3 regions of the Kitasatospora sp. NBC_00039 genome follow, and region 3 is predicted to be linked to each of the others. Evidence: riboswitches for the same ligand, from Rfam matches in the RefSeq annotation. Region 3 holds a riboswitch; each other region holds the start of a gene.
The links. A riboswitch is a leader RNA that binds a small molecule or an ion and turns the genes downstream of it on or off. The one in region 3 is predicted to bind thiamine pyrophosphate.
Positions count from the first base shown of each region.

Region 1 (5,937 bases), 1.6 Mb from region 3:
CCCGGCGAGTCTAGTGGCGCAGACGGGCCCTCAGCCCCGGGCGGCACCGCTCCCGGGGCTCTCTGTACCCGGGTTGTGACACCGTCCGGGCCCTTCGGGGTCAGAACGCCGGGCGCTCGCGGGTGTCCAGGTCGGCCAGGCCCGCCATCGCCGAGGAGGCCTCGGCGTGGAAGCGGCGCGGGATGCGGCCGGCCCGGTGGGCGAGCCGGCCGGCCTCGGCGGCGTGCCGCATCGCCTCGGCCATCAGCACCGGGTCCTGGGCGCGGGTCACCGCCGAGGCGAGCATGACGGCGGCGCAGCCCAGCTCCATCGCCAGCGCGACGTCCGAGGCCGTGCCGGCGCCCGCGTCCAGGATCACCGGGACGTTGGCGCCCTCCACGATCAGCTGGAAGTTGTGCGGGTTGCGGATGCCCAGGCCGGAGCCGATCGGCGAGCCGAGCGGCATGATCGCCGCGCAGCCGACGTCCTCCAGCTTCCGGGCCAGCACCGGGTCGTCGTTGGTGTAGGGGAGGACGGTGAAACCGTCGTCGACCAGCGTCTCGGCGGCGTCCAGCAGCTCGATCGGGTCGGGCAGCAGGGTCCGTTCGTCGGCGATGACCTCCAGCTTCACCCAGTCGGTGCCGAGCGCCTCGCGGGCCAGCCGGGCGGTCAGCACGGCCTCTCCGGCGGTGAAGCAGCCGGCCGTGTTGGGCAGGATGCGGATGCCGTTGCGGGTGAGCACGTCCAGGACGGAGCCCTGGGTGGTGGCGTCGACCCGACGCATCGCCACGGTCGTCAGCTCGGTGCCGGAGACCCGCAGCGCCTGCTCCAGGACCTCCAGGCTGGGGGCGCCGCCGGTGCCCATGATCAGGCGCGAGTCGAAGGTGGTGCCGGCGATGGTGAGCAGGTCGTCAGCCATGGTCAGCCTCCCTGCACGGCGGTGAGGATCTCGATCCGGTCGCCGGCCGAGAGCTGGGTGAGCGGCCACGAACTGCGCGGGACCACGGCCTCGTTGAGCGCGGCGGCGACGCCGGAGTTGGCCCGGCTGAGGGTGGCCACCACCTCGGCGAGGGTGGTCGCGGCGGGCACTTGGCGGGGCTCGCCGTTGACGGTGAGGGGGATGTCGCTCATGCGGGGACCTTCGTCGTGAAGCGAGTGGGGGAGAACGGCGCGGCGAGGTCCGGCGTCGTGCCGGTGGCCAGGTACTCGGCGACCACGTCGGCGGTCACCGGGGTGAGCAGCACGCCGTTGCGGTAGTGGCCGGTGGCTGCGACCAAGCCGGGCAGGGAGGTCGGCCCGAGCAGCGGCGCGTTGTCGGGCGAGCCCGGGCGCAGCCCGGCCGACGTCTCCACCAGCGGCAGTTCGGTGATGCCGGGGACCAACTCGTGGGCGTCGCGCAGCAGCTCGTACACGCCGCCGGCGGTGACGGTGGTGTCGTACCCCTGCTCCTCGCTGGTGGCGCCGATCACCAGCTCGCCGTTCTCACGGGGCACCAGGTAGAGGTGCCGGCCGCGGACCACCGCGCGGACGTTGCGGGAGAGGAACGGCCGGTACGCCTCCGGGATCCGCAGCCGCAGGATCTGGCCCTTCACCGGGCGGATGGCCGGCAGCACGCCCTCGGGCAGGCCGGGCAGCTGGTGGCTCCACGGGCCGGCGGCCAGGACGACCTGATCGGCGGTGACGGTCTCGCCGGTGGCGAGCCGGGCGCCGGTGGCGCGGCCGCCCTCGGCCAGCAGCTCGGTCGCCTCGGCGCGGTGCAGCCGGACGCCGGCCCGCTCGCAGGCGAGGACGAGCGCCTTGGCGAGCCGGCGGCCGTCGACCTGGTGGTCGTCGGTGACGTGCAGGCCGCCGCGGACGCCCGGGGCGAGCATCGGTTCGAGCCGGCGGGCCTCGCGGCCGGTGAGCCACTGCGAGTCCAGGCCGAGCCGACGGTGGAAGGCGTGCAGCTCGCGCAGCTCCTCGCGGTCGTCCGAGTCGAGGGCGACGGCGAGGGTGCCGCACGGGCGGTAGCCGGTGTCCTGGCCGCCACTGGCCTCGGTGAGCTCGGCGGCGAAGGCCGCGTACCGCTCGTTGGAGGCCATGCCGAGGCGCAGCAGCGGCTCTTCGCCGTACTGGAGCTCGGTGACGGGGGCGAGCATGCCGGCCGCGACCTGGGCGGCGCCGCCGCCGGGCCGCGGGTCGGCCACCACGATGTTCTCCAGCCCGCGCTGGGCGGCGCGCCAGGCGACGGCGAGGCCGATGATGCCCCCGCCGATCACCAGCACGCCGGCGTGGGCGTCCGGTGCCAAGCGTGTCAAAGTCGCTGCTCTCCCTTCGCCGGTATGACCCGGATCAGGTTCGGACGGTCGCAGGCCGTGTCAGCCCGCCTCTCAGCCCGGTCCGCCGGGCTCCCGTGATGGTGCCCCCACCTTAACTCCGGGCGTCCGAGCCGCCGAAGGCGCGTACGAAGGGTGGGACGCGGGCGGCCGGGGCCCGAGCAGTCCGGGGCGGCCGGGGCGCCGAAGGCGCGCACGAGGGTGGGGCGGGAGTGGGCCGCGGGGCCGGGAGGAGCGGGAGTGGCCGGTGCCGCCGAGGGGCGGGTACGAAAGGTGGGAAGCCCCCTGGCGCGCCCGGCGGGCGCCAGTACAGTGACGGCGTGGCAGAGCTGAGCGGGACGGATCAGGTGGTCGTGGTCGGGGCCGGGCTGGCCGGGGCGCAGTGCGCCTCGGGCCTGCGGCGGGGCGGCTGGCAGGGGCGGATCGTGCTGGTGGGCGAGGAGCCGCACGTGCCCTACGACCGGCCGCCGCTCTCCAAGGAGGTGCTGCTCGGCAAGGCCGACGCCACCACCCTGGACATCGACTTCGCGCACCTCGGCATCGAGGTGCTCACCGGCCGCCGCGCCACCGGCCTCACCCCCGGCCTCCTGCACACCGACGGCGGCGACCTGCCGTACGGCGCCCTGGTGATCGCCACCGGCGCCACTCCGCGCGTCCTGCCCGGCGCCGAGCGCGCGCACCTGCTGCACACCCTGGACGATGCGCTCGCCCTGCGCGCCCTGCTCCGCCCGGGCCTGCGCCTGGTGCTGGTCGGCGCGGGCTGGATCGGCGCCGAGGTCGCCACCGCCGCCCGCACGGCCGGCTGCGAGGTGACGGTCGTCGAGGCGGGTCCGGCGCCCGTCCCCGGCGCGCTGCCCACCGAGATCGGCCGGGCGATGGCCGCCTGGTACGCCGAGGCCGGGGTCGAGCTGCGCTGCGGCGCCGCCGTCGCGGCCGTCGAGCCGGGTGCGGTGCTGCTGGCGGACGGCTCGCACCTGCCGGCCGACGAGGTGGTGGTCGGCATCGGTGCCCGCCCGGCGACGGACTGGCTGGCCGGCTCGGGCGTCGAGCTGGACGCGGCTGGCGCCGTCCTGGTGGACGAGCGGCTGCGCACCGGCCTGCCCGGCGTCTACGCGGCCGGCGACTGCGCGAGCTACCCCTCCGCCCGGACGGGCGGCCGGCTGACCGTCCAGCACTGGGACCACGCGCTGCAGTCCGGCGAGGCCGCGGCCGCCGCGGTGCTCGGCGCGGACGCCCCGTACGACCCGGTGCCGTACTTCTGGTCGGAGCAGTTCGGCCGGATGGTCCAGTACGTCGGCCGGCACGACGACGGAGACGAGCTGGTCTGGCGCGGCTCGCCGGCGGACCCGACCTGGGCCGTGCTCTGGCTGCGCGACGGCGCGCTTCGGGCCCTGCTCACCGTCGACCGTCCGCGTGACCTCACCCAGGGCCGCCGGCTGGTCGAACGCGCCACGGTGCTGGACCGGGCCCGGGCCGCGGACCCGGCGGTACCGCTCAAGTCGGCCGCCGCGGGGTAGCGCCGGGGGCCGCCGGACGAGCCCCCGGGCGGCCGGCTGGTGCGCGGCGGGCCGCAGAGGTGGCAGTCTGGTGGCGTGAGTGAGATCGAAAGCAAGATTGAAGCCCTGGTCCCCGAGTGGATGTACCTGCCCGACATCTCGGAGCAGTGGGGGGTCCGGGTCACCGAGGTGCGTGACCTGGTCAAGAACGGCGGGCTGATCGCGATCCGGCGTGGCCCCAACAGGTCGCTGCAGGTCCCGGCGGCGTTCATCGACGGCCCGGGCCTGGTCAAGCACCTGTCCGGCACCCTGACCGTCCTGCGCGACTGCGGGTACAACGACGTGGAGATCCTGGAGTGGCTCTTCACCGAGGACCCGTCGCTGCCGGGCAGCCCGATCCAGGCGCTCCGGGAGAACCGCGGCACCGAGGTGAAGCGCCGCGCCCAGGCGATGCTGATCTGATGGCCGCGGAAACGCTGCGCCGGCGGCTCGCCGACGCCCGGCTCTACCTGTGCACCGACGCCCGGCGCGAGCAGGGCGACCTCGCCGAGTTCCTGGACGCGGCGCTGGCCGGTGGGGTGGACATCGTGCAGCTCCGTGACAAGGGGCTGGAGGCCAAGCAGGAGCTGGCGGCGCTGGAGGTCTTCGCCGACGCCTGCCGCCGGCACGGCAAGCTGCTCTCGGTCAACGACCGCGCCGACGTCGCGCACGCCGCCCGCCCCGAGGTGCTGCACCTCGGCCAGGGCGACCTGCCGGTGCCGGCCGCCCGGGCGATCCTCGGCGAGGACGTGCTGATCGGCCGCTCCTGCCACGCCGAGGCGGAGGTGGACGCGGCGATCGCCGAGCCCGGCGTGGACTACTTCTGCACCGGCCCGGTCTGGCCCACCCCGACCAAGCCCGGCCGCCACGCGCCCGGCCTCGGCCTGGTCTCGTACGCGGCCGGGCGGGCCGCCGACCGGCCGTGGTTCGCCATCGGCGGCATCGACCTCGGCAACCTGGACGAGGTGCTCGCGGCCGGCGCGAGCCGGGTCGTCGTGGTGCGCGCCATCACCGCCGCGGAGGACCCGCGGGCGGCCGCGGCCGCGCTCGCCCGGCGGCTGCGCCAGGCCTGACGCAGCAGACGCACAGACGTACGGACGCACAGACGCCGGACGAGGCCGCCGCCGCGCCCCCGGGTACTCCTCAGTACTTGCGGACGGTGGCGGCCTCGGCCAGCGCCAGCAGCACCTCGCGGGCCCGTCCGTCGGCCAGCGGTGCGGCCTCCAGCGCGGTCAGCGACTGCCGCATCAGCTCCTCGATCCGCCGCTCCACCAGCTCGGGCGCGCCGCTGCGCCCGACCAGGGCCCGCAGCCGGGCCACCTCCTCGGGCGCGAGGTCCGGCGCACCGAGGCGCTCGTCCAGGTGGCGGGCGTCGGCGGCCGACAGACCGCGCATCGCGTGCGCGACCAGCAGGGTCCGCTTGCCCTCGCGCAGGTCGTCCCCGGCGGGCTTGCCGGTGACCGCCGGGTCGCCGAAGACGCCGAGCAGGTCGTCCCGGAGCTGGAAAGCCTCGCCCAGCGGCAGGCCGAACGCCCCGTACGCCTCGACCAGTTCCGGCCCCGCGCCGGCCAGCAGCGCGCCGACCTGGAGCGGCCGCTCGATCGTGTACTTGGCCGACTTGTAGTGGAGCACCGTCTGCGCCCGGTCCAGCGCGCCCGAGTCGGTGGAGTCACCGGCGACCGGCTCCAGCACGTCCAGGTACTGGCCGACCATGACCTCGGTGCGCATCAGGTCGAACATCGGCTTGGCGGCCAGCACCGCCGCCGGGTCCAGGCCCGAGCGCAGGAACAGCTCGTCGCACCAGATCAGCAGCAGGTCGCCGAGCAGCACCGCGGCCGAGGCGCCGTACTGCTCGCGGTCGCCGCGCCAGCCGCTGTCGCGGTGCAGGGCCTCGAAGCGGCGGTGGACCGAGGGCAGGCCGCGGCGGGTGTCGCTGCGGTCCATCAGGTCGTCGTGGACCAGCGCGCTCGCCTGGAGGAGCTCCAAGGCGGCCGCCGCGTTGGCGATGCCCCCGCCGGCCGCCGGGCCGCCGGCGCCGCGCCAGCCCCAGTAGCAGAACGCCGGGCGCAGTCGCTTCCCGCCGTCCAGCAGGAAGTCGCGCAGCGCCT
Region 1 is NZ_CP108289.1:6,382,751-6,388,687, forward strand. Features, by position in the region: gene OG286_RS28375 (thiazole synthase) at 101-898, opposite strand; gene thiS (sulfur carrier protein ThiS) at 901-1,110, opposite strand; gene thiO (glycine oxidase ThiO) at 1,107-2,276, opposite strand; TPP riboswitch at 2,271-2,383, opposite strand; gene OG286_RS28390 (NAD(P)/FAD-dependent oxidoreductase) at 2,615-3,811, shown strand; gene OG286_RS28395 (Rv2175c family DNA-binding protein) at 3,887-4,252, shown strand; gene thiE (thiamine phosphate synthase) at 4,252-4,902, shown strand; gene OG286_RS28405 (polyprenyl synthetase family protein) at 4,973-5,937, opposite strand, start outside.
Region 1: linked by a shared signal. The riboswitch ahead of thiO (glycine oxidase ThiO) and the one ahead of OG286_RS20950 (purine-cytosine permease family protein) in region 3 are both predicted to bind thiamine pyrophosphate.

Region 2 (5,937 bases), 240 kb from region 3:
CCGACAGGACAATCCTGATCTCAGCCATCGCGACCACCGCTCCGTGAGGAAATCCTCCCTCCATGCCAGCACCCGACCGCCCGCCCCGTCCACGGGATTTCGGATGCCCGGCAGGCCGGGAACGACGAAGCGCCGCCCCGAGAGGCGAAAGCTCTCGGGACGGCGCTCAGGTGTCCTGGGTCAGTCCGCCATCGGCAGGTAGACCTTGCTGCCATGGGCCTTGAACTCGTCGGACATGGCCTTCATGCCCTCGACAGCCTCCTCGTCGTACTCAGGCGAGGCCTGACCCTGGCCGAACTGCTCATTGATGCTTTTGCTGATCTTCATCGAACAGAACTTCGGACCGCACATGGAGCAGAAGTGGGCGGTCTTGGCGGGTTCGGCCGGGAGGGTCTCGTCGTGGAAGGCACGGGCCGTCTCCGGGTCGAGGGCCAGGTTGAACTGGTCCTCCCAGCGGAACTCGAAGCGGGCGTCGGAGAGGGCGTCGTCCCACTCGCTGGCGCCGGGGTGGCCCTTGGCGAGGTCGGCGGCGTGGGCGGCGATCTTGTAGGTGATGACGCCGGTCTTCACGTCGTCGCGGTTGGGCAGGCCCAGGTGCTCCTTGGGCGTGACGTAGCAGAGCATCGCGGTGCCCCACCAGGCGATCATCGCGGCGCCGATGCCGGAGGTGATGTGGTCGTAGCCGGGCGCGACGTCGGTGGTGAGCGGGCCCAGGGTGTAGAAGGGGGCCTCGTCGCAGATCTCCTTCTGGAGATCCATGTTCTCCTTGATCTTGTTCATCGCGACGTGGCCGGGGCCCTCGATCATCACCTGGACGTCGCGCTCGCGGGCGATCCGGCCCAGCTCGCCCAGCGTCTGCAGCTCGGCGAACTGCGCCTCGTCGTTGGCGTCGGCGGTGGAGCCGGGGCGCAGGCCGTCGCCGAGCGAGAAGGTGACGTCGTAGGCCGCGAGGATGTCGCAGAGCTCCTCGAAGTTGCTGTAGAGGAAGTTCTCCTGGTGGTGCGCCAGGCACCAGGCGGCCATGATCGAGCCGCCGCGGGAGACGATGCCGGTCTTGCGGCGGGCGGTGAGCGGCACGTACCGGAGCAGCACGCCGGCGTGGACGGTCATGTAGTCGACGCCCTGCTCGCACTGCTCGATGACGGTGTCGCGGTAGACGTCCCAGCTGAGTTCCTCGGCCTTGCCGTCGACCTTCTCCAGGGCCTGGTAGAGCGGCACGGTGCCGATCGGCACGGGAGAGTTGCGCAGGATCCACTCGCGGGTGGTGTGGATGTTGCGGCCGGTGGAGAGGTCCATGACGGTGTCGGCGCCCCAGCGGGTGGCCCAGGTCATCTTCTCCACCTCCTCCTCGATCGAGGAGGTGACGGCGGAGTTGCCGATGTTGGCGTTGATCTTCACCAGGAAGTTGGTGCCGATGATGGCCGGCTCCACCTCCGGGTGGTTCACGTTCACCGGGATGACGGCGCGGCCGCGGGCCACCTCGGCGCGGACGTACTCCGGCGCCAGGCCCTCGCGCAGGGCCACGAACTCCATCTCCGGGGTCACGATGCCGCGCTTGGCGTAGGCGAGTTGGGTGACGGCGGCGCCGCCGCGGCCGCGCAGGGGGCGGCGCGGGCGGCCGGGGAAGACGGCGTCGAGGTTGCGCAGGTTCCCGCCGCGCGGCGAGGTGTGCTTGATCCCGTCGTCCTCGGGGCGGGCCTCGCGGCCGTCGTACTCCTCGACGTCGCCGCGCTGGCGGATCCAGGGGTCGCGCAGCGCGGGCAGGCCGCGCCGGACGTCGGGTTCGTAGGACGGATCGGTGTACGGGCCGGAGGTGTCGTACAGCGGAACGGTCCTGCCGTTGGTGAGCACGACCTCGCGGTACGGAACGCGCAGGTCGGGACGGGACCCGTCGCGGTAGGCCTTGCGCCAGGCCGGGGTCGGGTAGCCGGTGCCCGCGCTGCTGACGGCGGTGTTCTGGGCAGACTGCGGCTGTGCGTCGAACGTGGTCATCAGACCCTCTACTCCCTACGCCGGCATTACCCGGTCAGGTTCCTGCGGTCGACGCAGCGGTCGGCACGTCCAGCGACGTACCGGTCAGCGTCCTCTCAGCCCGGTGCTCCGAGCTCCCGTGTCCGCAGGCGGTGTTGCCTGCGCATGACGTCCAACACCGTAGCGAGCGGATCGCCGCTGGTCCAGACGGGTTCCAGCCAGTGGTCAGGGGTGGCACACTGGCGGCATGGTGGGGGCTACCGGCCGGGTGACCGGGAAGATCGGACCAGGACTGGTCGGCGAGGTGCTGGTCCACGTCCGCGAGCGGCGGAGCACCGAGGCGTTCCTCGCCCACCCGGCCGTGCCCGGCGAGGTGCTGGCGGTCGGCACACCGGTGGTCGTGGTGGAGTACCAGCCGCCGCGCACGGTCTACGTCGCTCACGCGCTGGGCTGACGCGCCCCACCCTCCGGGGCCGTCCACGGCGTCCCGCCGGCGCCCTTCCGACGTGCTTCCGGCGGCCTCCCGACGTGCTTCCGACGTCCTTTCCGGCGCCGTTCTGACGCCCCCTTGACGCGGTCTTGACGGTCCTGGTGCGAACTCGGGACGAAATGTCCTTCCAACTGATCCACGGGAGGCGCAGAATCTCCTGCTGCCACCGCGTTCCGCGCCATCCTGCAACAGAGCGCAGCCACGGAGCCGGTGTGCCCTGAAGGGGGAATTCGCCGATGCTGATCGGCATTTCGGGGGCGGTCGTCGCCTCCATCGTCATCCTGGTCGTTCTCTTCAAACTCATGTGGCGGGTCGCCGAGCCCAATGAGGCCCTGATCATCTCCGGTTCCAGGCACCGCGCCGAGGGGGTCGGCGAGGGGATGGGTTTCAGGATCGTCACCGGCCGCGGCACGCTCGTCACCCCGGGCGTGCAGGTGGTGCGCAAGCTCTCCCTCGACCTCAACGAGGCGGACCTGGACGTCGAGTGTGTGACGTCGCAGGGGATCCCGGTGCACGTCAAGGGCGTGGTCATCTTCAAGGTCGGCGACGACACGGTGTCGATCGCCAACGCCGCCCGCCGCTTCCTCGACCAGCAGCAGATGATGGGCCACCGGGTCCACAACGTCTTCGCGGGTCATCTCCGCTCCATCGTCGGCGGGTTGACGGTCGAGGACATGATCCGCGACCGCGAGCGGCTGACCGGGGAGACCCGCGCCGCGTCGGGCACCGAGATGGAGAAGCTCGGCCTGATCATCGACTCGCTCCAGATCCAGGAGATCCTCGACCCGACCGGGTACATCCAGAACCTCGCGGCCCCGCACGCCGCCGCCGTCATGCGCGACGCCCGCATCGCCCAGGCGGAGGCGGACCGGCAGGCCACCGAGGCCGAGCAGGAGGCCTTCGCCCGCAAGGCCGAGGCGACCCGTAACAGCGGTATCCAGCAGGCCGGTTACCAGGCCGAGCTGGAGACGGCCACGGCCCGCGCCCAGCAGGCGGGACCGCTGGCCCAGGCCGCCGCCCGGCAGGAGGTCGTGGTCCAGGAGACCAAGGTCGCCGAGCTGGAGGCGCACCGCAAGGAGCAGCAGCTCCAGGCGGACGTCCGCAAGCCGGCCGACGCCCGCGCGTACGAGACCCGGACCAAGGCCGAGGCCGACCGCGACGCCCGGATCTCGGCCGCGCAGGCGCAGGCCAAGGAGACGGAGCTCAAGGCGGCCGCCGAGGCGAACCGGGTGAAGGTGGCCGCGGGAGCCGAGGCGGAGGCCACCAAGGCCCGCGGCCTGGCCTCCGCCGAGGCCACCCGGGCGACCGGCCAGGCCGAGGCGGCCGCGGCCGAGGCCAAGGGTCTGGCCACGGCCGAGGCCACCCGGGCCCTCGGCCTGGCGGAGGCCGAGGCGATCAAGGCTCGGGCCGCCGCCCTGGCCGAGAACCAGGAAGCCGTCGTCGCCCAGCAGCTCGCCGAGAAGTGGCCCGAGATCGTCCGCGCCGGCGCGGAGGCCTTCGGCAACGTCGAGCACATGGTGCTGCTGAACGGCGCCGAGGGCATGGGGGAGATGTTCGCCAAGGCCCTCACCATGGGCGGCACCGGCCTCGGCCTGGCCCGCCAGCTGCTCGCCGGCATGAACGGCCCGGAGCGGCCGGAGCAGACCGGACGCCCTGCGCAGCCGGAGCCGGCCACCCCGGCGAGCGCGGTGGTGCCCGTCCAGCAGATCCCCGTCACGGACTGACCGGGGCTCCTCACGTGTCCGTCCGCCGTACCGGCGGGCGGGCACGCGTGCGCCGTCGATCGTTATCAGCCAACCCGATGACTGAAACGATCACCTCTGGCACCATAATGCTCACAACTGCTCCGCAGATACTTCTCCACCGCCCCACGGGTGCAGGTGACGAACGCGTCGAGCAGCAACAGACATTCACAAGCCAGGGGGAAGCACAAAGTGCGCCTTCGTCATGCCGTCGGCGTCAGCGCCGCCGTGGTCTCCGCAGTCGTCGGACTGCCGCTCCCGGCGGTCGCGGCCGAGCCCGCCACCGTCCTCTACGTCGACAACGGCCGGTCCGCCGGCTGCGACGACCACGGCACCGGCACCTCGGCCAAGCCGTACTGCAGCGTCCAGGCGGCCGCCGATGCGGCCCTGCCCGGACAGACCGTCCAACTCGCCCCGAACAGCGAGCAGCTCGGGGACCTCGTCATCACCCGCTCCGGCGAGATCGGCAAGCCGATCACCTTCCGAGGCAGCACGCTGGCTCCGCTGAGCGCCTACCAGCAGCCGTCGATCACGCCGTCCTCGGGCACCCCGATCCGGCTCACCAACGTCCACGACGTGGTCATCACCGGTATCGGCCTGGCGCACACGGAGATCGCCGGCTCGGCCCGCGTGGAGCTGTCCGAGAACTGGTTCGAGGACACCGTCGAGACCGCCGGGCCGCCGGCGCCCGCGGTCGCCGTCAAGGGCCAGAGCGAGGCGGTGACGGTCACCCGGTCGGTCTTCTACCACACCCGCGGGCTCTCGGTCGGCGCCGGTGCGCGGTTCACCACCGTCTCCGCCAACCAGTTCAGCCAGTCGACCGCCACCGCGATCGACGTCACCGACGCGACCGGCACGGCCGTCACCAACAACACGCTGACCAACGGCATCACGATGGGCCTCTCGCTGAACGGCGCCTCCACGGGCTCGGCGGTCGTCAACAACATCGTGAACGGGTCGAGCGTGTCGCTCTCGGCGGGCGCCGCCGCCGACGCCAAGGTCGACTACAACGTCGTCCACCCCGTCCAGGGCCTGCCCGCCTACAGCTGGGCCGGCACCGGCTACCAGTCGGCCGCCGAACTGCTCGCCGCGACCGGTCAGGGCGCCCACGACAACAACGCCGCGGTCACCTTCGAGAACGCCTTCCTGCCGCTCGCCGTCCCGACCCTGGACAACAGCAGCTCCGTGATCGACTCCGGCGACCCGGTGCCGCCCCGCGGCAACGTCGACCTGGCGGGCAACTACGCCACCGACCACCCGCTCGTCGCCAACAGCGGCCCGAACGGCGGCTTCCGCGACCGCGGCGCGTACGAGGTGCAGGGCCTGCTCGGCGTCGAACTGAAGGCCGCCGGCACCGTCCACCCGGAGCCCACCGGCCCCGGCCCGCTGACGGTCGACCTCACCGCCGTGGCCGACGACAAGTGGCACAGCGCGCTCACGTACACGTTCGACTTCGGGGACGGCAGCGCGCCGGTGACCACCCCGGAGAAGACCGTCCGGCACACCTACACCAAGGCCGGCGGCTACACCCCCAAGGTCACCGTCATCGACGGCCGCGGCGGACGGAAGACCGACGCCGTCGACTCGCCGGTCAGCGTGACCCAGGACGGTCAGATGAACCTGCTGCTGACCGGTCGCGTCAACAACATCCAGGACTCGCTCGGCTTCGAGGCCGACGCCACCGGCACCACCTCGCCCTGGGCGATCACCGGCTACACCTTCGACTTCGGCGAC
Region 2 is NZ_CP108289.1:4,492,723-4,498,659, forward strand. Features, by position in the region: gene OG286_RS19850 (GNAT family N-acetyltransferase) at 1-28, opposite strand, end outside; gene thiC (phosphomethylpyrimidine synthase ThiC) at 181-1,992, opposite strand; TPP riboswitch at 1,988-2,122, opposite strand; gene OG286_RS19860 (hypothetical protein) at 2,219-2,425, shown strand; gene OG286_RS19865 (flotillin family protein) at 2,698-4,185, shown strand; gene OG286_RS19870 (PKD domain-containing protein) at 4,396-5,937, shown strand, end outside.
Region 2: linked by a shared signal. The riboswitch ahead of thiC (phosphomethylpyrimidine synthase ThiC) and the one ahead of OG286_RS20950 (purine-cytosine permease family protein) in region 3 are both predicted to bind thiamine pyrophosphate.

Region 3 (5,937 bases):
AGGGTGACCTTGGTGGTGAAGGTCTGGCCGTTGCGGGTGTACTCGACGTCGACGGTCTCGCCGGGCTTGTGCGTCCAGATCTTGCTGACCAGGGCGGGGCCGTTCTCGATCGGGCTGCCGCCGAGCTTGGTGATGACGTCGCCGGGCTTGAGGCCGGCCTTGTCGGCGGCGCCGCCGGGGGTGACGGCGGGGGTGCCCTGGATGTCCCGGGTCTGGATCTGGGCGCCGTCGCCCTTGTAGTCGTCGTTGCGCAGGACGTCGAGCTTGGCGTAGACCGGCTTGCCGGTCTTGATCAGCGTCTCGGCGACCCACTTGGCCTGGTTGATCGGGATGGCGAAGCCGAGGCCGATGCTGCCGGCCCGGCCGGTGCTGGAGGTGTTGGACTGGATCGCCGAGTTGATGCCCATCACCGCGCCGCTGGAGTCCAGCAGCGGGCCGCCGGAGTTGCCGGGGTTGATGGAGGCGTCGGTCTGCAGGGCGTTCATGTACGAGGACTGGGCGCCGGTCTCGTCGCCGGAGGCGACCGGGCGGTCCTTGGCACTGATGATGCCGGTGGTGACGGTGGACTCCAGGCCGTACGGCGCACCGATGGCGATGGTGGAGTCGCCGACGTTGACCTTGTCGGAGTCGGCCAGCGGAAGCGGCGTCAGCTTGCCCTTGGGCGGGCTGTCGAGCTTGATGACGGCGACGTCGTAGCCCTCGGCGCGGCCGAGCACGGACGCGTTGTAGGACGAGCCGTCGGCGAACTTGACGGTCAGTTTTCCGCCGCTGGAGGCGGGCGCGACAACGTGGTTGTTGGTGAGGATGTGGCCCTCGGTGTCGAAGACGAAGCCGGTGCCGGTGCCGGACTCGCCGTTGCCCTGCGCCTTGATGGTGACGACGCTGGGCAGCGCCTTCTGCGCGATGCCGGCGACGGAACCGGGGGCGGGCTCGTTCTTGCCCGGGTTGCTGGCCTGGACGGGGGTGCTCCTGTGGTCGTCCGCGGCGGAGATGCTGGTGTCGTTGCGGTCGGCGATGGTGACGCCGACCGCGCCGCCGGCCACACCGGCGACGAGGGCGACGGCGGCGACCAGGGCGATCAGGCCGCCGCGCTTCTTGCGCGGGCCGCCGGGCTCGGGGGCGGCGGGGTACTCGCCCGGGTAGCCGAGCGGGCCGCCGGGGTAGCCGGGGCCACCGGGCGTGCCGGCACCGCCGGCGCCACCGGCGGTGGAGTCGTGCATGCCCCAGCCGCCGAGCGGCTGGCCGGCGCCGAACGGGTGGTGCTGGCCCGGCGCGGCGGGCGCGCCGGGGGCCGCCGGGGCGCCGTACGGGTCGTGGGCGGGGGTGGCCGCCGCGACCGGGGCGACGGGCGCGGCCGGGGTCGCGTACGGGTTGCCGGCCGGAGCGGCGGGCGCCGGGGCCGCGGGGGCCGCGGGGGCCGCGTGGGCGGCGGGCGCGGGCGGGGCGGGCGGCAGGACCGGCGGCGGGGCGTCGATGTACCCGGCGTCGGTCACCGCGGGGGCGGCCGGAGCGGCCGGGGCGGCCTCCACAGCGGGCGCGGCGGCCGGCTCGGGGGCGGCCACCTTGCTGAACGCCAGCGTCGGCGTCGACCGGCCGGCGGCCGGCGTACCCGCCGCGGCGTCGGTCAGGGTGTAGTCGGCCTCGGGCGCCTCTGCGGGGGCGGAACCGGCGGACGCGGACTGCGCCGGGCCGTCAGGAGCGGGACCCACCACCCCCTGGCCACCGGAGGGCTGCTCCCCCTGCGGCCCGGTGGACCCAATCTCGCGCTCGGTGCTCACGGACGACCTCCATAGCTGACAGGACCAACAACCATAGTTTTTCGCACACTCGATTCGATTGCCGTAAGGACCCTTCTGAAGAACTCATAAGAATCCTTAGCCCGGTCCAACAGCAGCCCCGATTCGACACCCCCGCCCGGCACCCCGGCCGGCGGCCCCCGGCCACCCTCCGCGGCGTCCCGCGATGCGGACCGCAGGCGCCTGGCCTTGGCGTACACCCCCGCGCCGGTTAGCCTGTCGCTCCAAACTGACACGCGGGAGCTTGGACCCACCAGGCTGAGAGTGCGCCGGTCGACCGTACGCCACGGACTCCGTGGACGGATCGTCGAGGGGGCGCAGACCGCCGGAACCTGTCCGGGTAATGCCGGCGTAGGGAGTATCGGCCATGCCGCCTGCTTCGCCATCCTCTTCTTCGGGCGCGCCCGCGTCCAAGGATTTCCCCGGGTCGTCCCCGGACGTCCACCCCACGACCGCTGATTCCGACGCGGCCGCCCCCGCCTCCGGTTCCACCGCCGCGCTGGACCGTCCGCAGCGGACCGAGCGGGTCGAGGCGCCGCTCGTCCTGGACACCGCGCCGCCGCGCACGCTCCGCTTCCGGGACCACTTCGCGCTCTGGATGAACCTCGGCGTCAGCCTGATCGGCTTCACCACCGCCGCCACCGTGCTCGGCGCGCAGGGCAGCGAGCTGTCGCTGGCCGCCGCCGTCACCGCGATCGTGGCCGGCACCGTGGCCGGCACGGCGATGCTCGGCGTGGCCGCGCTGATCGGGGCGCGAACCGGTGCGCCGGCGATGGCGAACCTGCGCGGGCTGTTCGGGACGCGGCTCTCGTACGTCCCGACCGTGCTGAACATCGTCCAGTGCATCGGCTGGGGCGTGTACGAGCTGCTGGTCATCGCGATGGGCGCGCAGACCGTGGCGCACACCGAGGGCTACCGCTGGGTGTTCGTCGTGCTGGCCGGTGCGGTGACGACCGCGCTGACCATCTGGCCGCTGGGCGCGATCGCGGTGCTGCGCCGTTTCGTCGCCGCGGCGGTGGCGGTCGCGATGGTGTACTTCACCGTCCAGCTGGGCCGCCACGGCGTGCCGGACCCGGGCGCGGGCAACTGGCACGGCTTCCTGAAGGCCACCGACGCGATGATCGCCGTCTCGATCTCGTTCGTGCCGCTGGCCGCCGACTACACCCGCCACTCGCGCACGCCGCGCGCCGCGTTCTGGGGCAGCTTCTCCGGCTACACCGTCGCCCAGGTCTGGTGCTACGTGCTCGGGCTGTTCGCGCTGCTGCAGTCCGACGGCGACGCCACCAGGATCTTCGACTCGTTCCTGGGCGTCTGGGCCGGCTGGTTCTTCCTGCTGGTCCTGGTGCTGCGCGAGACCGACCAGTCCTTCGCCAACGTGTACTCGACCGCGATGTCGGTCCACAACCTGCTGCCGAAGGTGGACCGCCGGGTGCTCACCGGCGGGACCGGTGTGCTGATCACGGTGCTGGCGCTGCAGATCACCGAGTTCACCGACTCCTACTACGCCTTCCTGGGCCTGATCGGCTCGGTGTTCGTGCCGATGTTCGCGGTGCTGGCGGTGGACTACTTCCTCGGCGCCGGCCGGCGCGGCTGGAACCTCGCCGACGACGCGCCGTCCCGCTGGCTGATGCTGCTGCCGTGGGCGCTCGGCTTCGCGGTGTACCAGCTGATCGCGCCGACCGCGATCGCCGGCTGGTGGACGGACTTCTGGACCTCCGTCCAGGAGGCGCTGCACTTCACGCCGCAGGAGTGGACCTCGGCGTCGCTGTTCGGCTTCCTGGTGCCGGCCCTGGCCACCTGGGCGCTCACCCCACTGACCCGCCGGTCCGCGCCGTCCGGGACCCCCACCGCCTGACCCGGCCGCCCGAGCGGCGACGGCTCCACCGAAGACGGCCCCTCGATTGGGGCCGTCTTCGCTTTCGCGTCACTTCCGCCGCCTATCGTGGAGGGTGTGACCAGCCCAGACCTCTCCCCGGCGACGGCGCGCACCGCGCCGCCCGTCCAAGTGATCGCCCACCGTGGTTCCTCGCACGCGCTGCCCGAGCACACGCTCGCGGCCTACCGCCGGGCGCTCGAGGAGGGCGCGGACGCCGTCGAGTGCGACGTCCGGGTGACCGCCGACGGGGAGCTCGTCTGCGTCCACGACCGCCGGATCGGCCGGGTCTCTGACGGCCGCGGCACGGTTTCCGCGATGACGCTGGCGCAGCTGGAGGCGCACGACTTCGGCGCGTGGAAGACCGGCGTGCCGAGCGAGGACCCGGAGCTGCGCGGCGTGCTGCGGCTGGAGAGCCTGCTGGAGCTGGTCGCGGACTGCGGACGGCCGGTGGACCTGGCGATCGAGACCAAGCACCCGGTCCGTTTCCGGGGGCGGGTGGAGAGCGAGCTGCTGCGGATGCTCGACCGGTTCAAGATCGGCGGGGCGCAGCAGGGCGAGGAGCCCCGCGAGGACGACCGCCCGCAGGCCCGGATCATGAGCTTCTCCTCGCTGGCCCTGACCCGGGTGGCCGCCGCCGCGCCGGAGTACCCGCGGGTCTTCCTGTTCGAGCGGATGCTGGCGCTCCAGGGCCGGCTGCGCCCGGGCGCGCCCCTGCCGGGCCGGGCCCGGATCGCCGGGCCGGGCATCGACCTGGTGCGGGCCAGGCCCCGGCTGGTGACGCGGCTGCGCGAGCTGGGCCACCAGGTGCACGTCTGGACCGTGGACGAGCCGGCCGACGTGGAGCTCTGTCTGGAGCTCGGGGTGTCGGCGATCATCACCAACCGCCCGGCGGAGGTGCTGGCCCAGCTCGGCCGGTGATCCCGTTCCGGTTCGTTCGCTCGGTCGCCCGTCGGGTCGCCCGTCCGTCCGTCCGGTCGCCGGTCGGTTGATCGTTCCGGGAGGAACGCAAACCTTCCACGATCGTTTGTGCCGGAGATTATCCGTTTTAACGACGGAGGGTGAGCACCGAATCACCTGTCGCGCACCGAGGGTCGCGGGTCTTGAAATGTCCGCGCGGGATCGCCGCGCGGTCGTTTCCGACGCATTACCAAGGGGCATCCATCCCTCGGCATACGCTGAAGGAGGTCCGGGGGTGGCGTTGATGGTGGCGCGTGAAGTGCCGACTTCATCGACCATGGCAGTGCCGCACGGCCCAGCGAGTGTCGGGGTCGCACGGCGCCGACTGCGTCGAGATCTGGGTGACCGGGAGATACCGGAACCGGTCATTGATGATGCTGTTCTGATCCTTTCCGAACTGCTGAGCAATGCCTGTCGATACGCCCGGCCACTCGGCCCGCTCCTCGCGCTCGGCCGCAGTGCCCGCGCCGAGGTGGTGGACCAGGTGCTGGTCGGCGTCCCCTCCGGGGCCGCCGGTGCAGCGGGCGCCAAGACCCGGGCGCAGGCCCAGCCGGCCGACGGAGAGGCCGACGGCGGCATCCTGGTCCGCTGGCAGATGCACGCGGACGGAATCCTCACCCTGGAGGTGACCGACGGCGGGTCGCAGACCCGGCCGTCCCCGGCCAGCCCGTCGCTGACCTCGCGCGGCGGCCGCGGGCTGGGCATCGTCGGCCGGCTGGCCAGCGACTGGGGCGTGCGCGACGCGCCCGGCGAGGTCACGGTGTGGGCGGCGCTGCCCGCCCGGGCCCGGCACGCCCGGCGCGCAGGCGGTGATGCCCGCAGCGCCTGACCGTCTGCGGACACCCCGCCCCGCTCGGCGTCCCGGTGCGTGCCCACGTGCCGGGAGAACGTCAGTAGGCTGCCCGGAGCACAACACAACCGTCCCCGGGAGAGCCGCACCATGGGCAAGAAGGCCGCCAAGAAGGCGCCGCAGCGCAGCCAGTCCACCACCGCCGTCACGGGTGAGATCCCCGTGGTCGGGGCCCGCGAGAACTGCCCCTGCGGTTCGGGCCGCCGGTACAAGGCCTGCCACGGCCGGGAGGCCTCGCACGCCGTGCAGGAGCTGGTGCACCGCCCGTTCGAGGGCCTGCCGGGCGAGGCCGACTGGGTGGCGCTGCGCGAGCTGGTGCCGGCCGCGACGGCGCCGCTGACGCTGGCCGCAGGGGTGGCCGAGGCCGCCAACGGTGACGTCCCGTCGGTGACGCTGGCCACCGTCCTGCCGCTGGCCTGGCCGGCGCTGCGCCGCCAGGACGGCTCGATCCTGCTCGG
Region 3 is NZ_CP108289.1:4,737,072-4,743,008, reverse strand. Features, by position in the region: gene OG286_RS20955 (S1C family serine protease) at 1-1,778, opposite strand, end outside; TPP riboswitch at 2,023-2,171, shown strand; gene OG286_RS20950 (purine-cytosine permease family protein) at 2,164-3,651, shown strand; gene OG286_RS20945 (glycerophosphodiester phosphodiesterase family protein) at 3,748-4,590, shown strand; gene OG286_RS20940 (ATP-binding protein) at 4,865-5,458, shown strand; gene OG286_RS20935 (DUF5926 family protein) at 5,570-5,937, shown strand, end outside.